One region of the Serratia sp. CoH_134_PS_4 genome, then DNA from elsewhere that is predicted to be linked to it. Evidence: predicted binding sites of a transcription regulator. Region 1 holds the regulator's gene; the other holds the start of a gene.

Region 1 (2,206 bases):
TGCTGGCGTATCAACAGTGGCGGTAATGCGGTCTGTGGATCGGTATGCTGGGTCAGCAGCGAATATTTGGCCTCAAAGTAGTCCGCCAGTTCCAAATAGAGCTGATTGAGCGATTCGCGCATCGGTTGTTCTTTCCACAGCGTGAACCAAAACCAGGTAAACAGCCCGTACCAGGCGGTACCCACGACGTATAGCAGCGGTGCGTGCCAAAGCGGAACTGTACCGGCCATACTGAGGGAGAAAATGGCGGCAACCAGCGAGGCGGGCAACAGGCGGGCATGTAACGGACTTATTTCACCGCTGACGCCGAGAAGCAGTGCCAGGCCAAGCATCAACACCGGCAACGGCAAGTGCCAAAGCAATGCTTGCTGTAATAGCAGGCTGCTGAGTGCAAATAGAGAGCCACCGACGATCAGACGTTTGAAGAAGCGTTTGTGAGGGGTGTCTAGCCCGGCAATATTGCAGCAGGCAGGAACCAGGGAAAATAATAGGCCGTATTGCAGTTGGCCGCTCAACAGGCCGAGTAACACTGGCAGGCACAGCACCAGCGTTTGCCGCAGTGCATAGTTGACTTCCGGGTGGTAAATCAGTCTGCGCCACATGATGACTTGGGGCATAAAAAAACGGCGCGAATCATCGCGCCGTTTTTTCAGTGATTAACGCGTGCCGTAAACGACAATGGTTTTGCCGTGGGCGGAGATCAGGTTTTGATCTTCAAGCATTTTCAGAATACGGCCAACGGTTTCACGTGAACAACCGACGATTTGGCCAATTTCCTGACGAGTAATTTTAATCTGCATACCATCAGGATGGGTCATGGCATCAGGTTGTTTCGCCAGGTTCAGCAGTGTTTGCGCGATACGGCCTGTAACGTCCAGGAAGGCGAGGTTACCCACTTTCTCAGATGTTATCTGCAGACGGTTTGCCATCTGGGCTGACAGGCGCATCAGGATGTCCGGGTTGACCTGAATTAACTGGCGGAATTTCTTGTAGGAAATTTCAGCCACTTCGCAGGCGGTCTTCGCCCTAACCCAGGCGCTACGCTCCTGACCTTCTTCAAATAATCCAAGCTCGCCGATGAAATCCCCCTGGTTAAGGTAGGATAAAATCATCTCTTTACCTTCTTCATCCTTAATCAGCACCGCGACGGAGCCTTTGACGATGTAGTAAAGCGTTTCGGCTTTTTCACCTTGGTGAATCAGCGTACTTTTGGATGGATATTTGTGGATATGGCAATGAGACAGGAACCATTCGAGAGTAGGGTCTGTTTGCGGTTTGCCGAGAACCATTCGCTGTTATCCTCTGTTGTTATCGCTGCCTTGTGTCACAGGGGTCAGAGTTCCCTGTAAAACCTGTTGTCGCCGTTGTTTTAATGGTGGCTATCAGCAGATTTTGAGGCGTGTCATAAATATACGCTGTCGCTCTAGCATATTAACTTGCCGGGAGAGCTGCAAGCTACATTCTGTTAACATACCGGTAAAGGAGCCTTTCCCTGGGAGTTTCCCTGAAATCAGTGTCCCGGAAAGATTTATTGCGGCTCTGTTTGTAGCACAGAGTGAGGCGGGTGTCTTGTGTTGTCTCGCTTCAGCATGATTAGCATCAGGTTCCGTTGCCAGTTTCTATGCGAAAGCGTACCCTGATTTTAAGAAATTAACCGGAGTGACCAGTATGCAGGCAAGAGTTAAGTGGGTGGAAGGGTTAACGTTTCTGGGTGAATCCGCGTCTGGCCATCAGGTGTTGATGGACGGCAATGCGGGCGACAAAGCGCCCAGCCCGATGGAAATGGTGCTGATGTCGGTAGGGGGCTGTAGTGCTATCGATGTGGTGTCGATCCTGCAAAAAGGGCGTAATGATGTGCGTGATTGCGAGGTCAAGCTGACTTCTGAACGACGTGAAGAAGCACCGCGGCTGTTCACCCATATCAACCTGCACTTTATCGTGAGCGGTAAAGATCTGAGCGACAAAATCGTTGAGCGGGCGGTGAATCTCTCGGCGGAGAAATACTGCTCGGTGTCATTGATGCTGAGTAAGGCCGCCAGCGTGACTCACAGCTTTGAAATCCGCGACGTGGCCTAATGGTGAAAAGGCGCGGCTGACTGCCGCGCTCTACCCACTTATTCGATTTTTTTGCCTTCCAGCAGACGCTGCACCAAGGGTGCCATGATCAGCTCCATCGCCAGCCCCATTTTGCCGCCCGGCACCACAA
Region 2 (2,206 bases), on a different contig from region 1:
GCTGCCGCCAATCATCACCATGAAGCCGCCGTCCCAACCGAAGTAGTCAACGGTATAGCCGACGATGGCGCTGGCTGCGACGGAACCCCCCAGGTAACCGAACAGACCGGTGAAGCCCGCAGCGGTACCGGCTGCTTTCTTCGGCGCCAGCTCCAATGCGTGCAGACCGATCAACATCACCGGGCCATAAATCAGGAAGCCGATGGTGATCATACAGGCCATATCGATGCCAGGATTACCGACCGGGTTCAGCCAGTAAACCACGGTGGCGATGGTCACCAGGGTCATAAAGAACACGCCCGTTGCACCGCGGTTACCTTTGAACACCTTGTCCGACATCCAGCCGCACAGCAGGGTGCCCGGAATACCGGCATATTCGTACAGGAAGTAAGCCCAGGAAGACTTGTCCAGCGCAAAATGCTTCACTTCTTTCAGGTAGGTCGGTGACCAGTCCAGGATGCCGTAACGCAACAGGTAGACGAACACGTTGGCCACGGCGATGTACCACAACAGCTTGTTCGGCAGAATGTATTGCATGAAGATTTGCTTGGCAGTCAGCTCTTCTTCCGCTTTATCGCTGTAATCGTCCGGGTAATCGTTTTTGTATTCTTCGATCGGTGGCAGGCCACAAGATTGTGGGGTGTCACGCATTAGGGCAAAGGCGATCAGGGCGACCAGGATGGCACCGAAGGCCGGCATATACAGCGCAGCATGCCAGTCGTTGAACCATGCCATACCGAGCAGGAACAGCAGTGGCGGCAGACCACCACCTACGTTGTGGGCACAGTTCCAGACCGAAACAATACCGCCGCGTTCTTTCTGCGACCACCAGTGCACCATGGTTCGGCCACACGGCGGCCAGCCCATTCCCTGGAACCAACCGCACAGGAACAGCAGCACGAACATGACAGCGATGCTAGACGTTGCCCAAGGCACGAAGCCCATGAACAACATCACTGCTGCGGCCAAAATCAAGCCGGCGGGCAGGAATACGCGAGGGTTGGAGCGGTCAGACACCGACCCCATGATGAATTTGGAAAAACCGTAGGCGATAGAAATACCGGACAGCGCGAAACCGAGGTCACCGCGGCTGAAACCTTGGTCAATCAAATAAGGCATGGCCAGGGTGAAGTTCTTGCGCACCAGGTAATAGGCGGCATAACCGAAGAAAATCCCCATAAAAATTTGCCAGCGCAATTTACGGTACAGCGGGTCGACTTTGTCGACCGGCACACGGGAAATGTGTGCTGCCGGCTTAAAAATACTCAACATGAGCGCCTCCGATGGCTTTATCTAGTTATCACATCAATATGATCTTGTACGTTCATTTGATGATTGAGCGGATATCGAATGTGGTGTTTTTATGTTCCATAACGAGCGCCATCCTAGTCAAATCAGCCTGGTGTCGCTGTGATGAATGGCGCAATTGTTACACTTTTATGAAGCACCGGCGAATTTTGAGCGATTCGTTAACGTTATGAAATAGAAAAACACCCAAAAATCGTGATTATGATCACATTCATGGTTTTTTGTGGACATTATGTTTTCGTTTCAGGTTCGTTATTGTTCCTTATCAAACAAAGACCCCAGTGACTGTGGCTCAATAGACGCATAACCACGGATCATGAGGGAGTGTCATGAGCAGCCATTCACCGGCTAACGAAACGGATGTGATCATCATCGGCGGTGGCGCGACCGGCGCGGGCATTGCGCGTGACTGTGCGCGCCGTGGACTGCGTTGCATACTGCTTGAGCGCCACGACATCGCGACTGGCGCGACGGGCCGCAACCATGGCCTGCTGCACAGTGGTGCGCGTTATGCGGTGACCGACGGCGAGTCGGCACGCGAGTGTATAGAAGAAAACCGTATCCTCAAACGCATTGCACATCACTGCATTGAGCGTACCGATGGGCTGTTTATTACGTTGCCGCAGGATTCGTTGGCCTACCAACAAGAGTTTATTGCCGCCTGTCACAGTGCCGGCATCAACGCCGAAGCGATTGACCCACAGTTGGCACTGCGCCTGGAGCCCGCGGCGAATCCAACATTGATAGGTGCGGTGCGCGTACCCGATGGCACTGTTGATCCGTTCCGACTAACCGCCGCGAATATGCTCGATGCCCGTGAGCACGGGGCGCAAATTCTGACCTATCATCAGGTGGTTGGTTTGATTCGTGTGGGCGATCGCGTGACAGGCGTGCGCGT

What was found. Region 1 encodes CRP, which controls carbon source genes, mostly activating them, when cyclic AMP is high. Its sites were predicted from a motif close to ATGTGANNNNNNTCACAT; they were not measured.
Region 2: the regulator CRP is predicted to act here: its motif matches at 1,502-1,519, upstream of glpT (glycerol-3-phosphate transporter).

What each region holds. Positions count from the first base shown of each region.
Region 1 covers NZ_JBXWKI010000009.1:46,711-48,916, reverse strand. Annotated here, with positions in the region: gene AC2FCQ_RS15340 (YccS/YhfK family putative transporter) at 1-602, opposite strand, end outside; gene crp (cAMP-activated global transcriptional regulator CRP) at 657-1,289, opposite strand; gene AC2FCQ_RS15330 (OsmC family protein) at 1,669-2,076, shown strand; gene AC2FCQ_RS15325 (phosphoribulokinase) at 2,115-2,206, opposite strand, start outside.
Region 2 covers NZ_JBXWKI010000007.1:63,577-65,782, reverse strand. Annotated here, with positions in the region: gene glpT (glycerol-3-phosphate transporter) at 1-1,272, opposite strand, end outside; gene glpA (anaerobic glycerol-3-phosphate dehydrogenase subunit A) at 1,638-2,206, shown strand, end outside.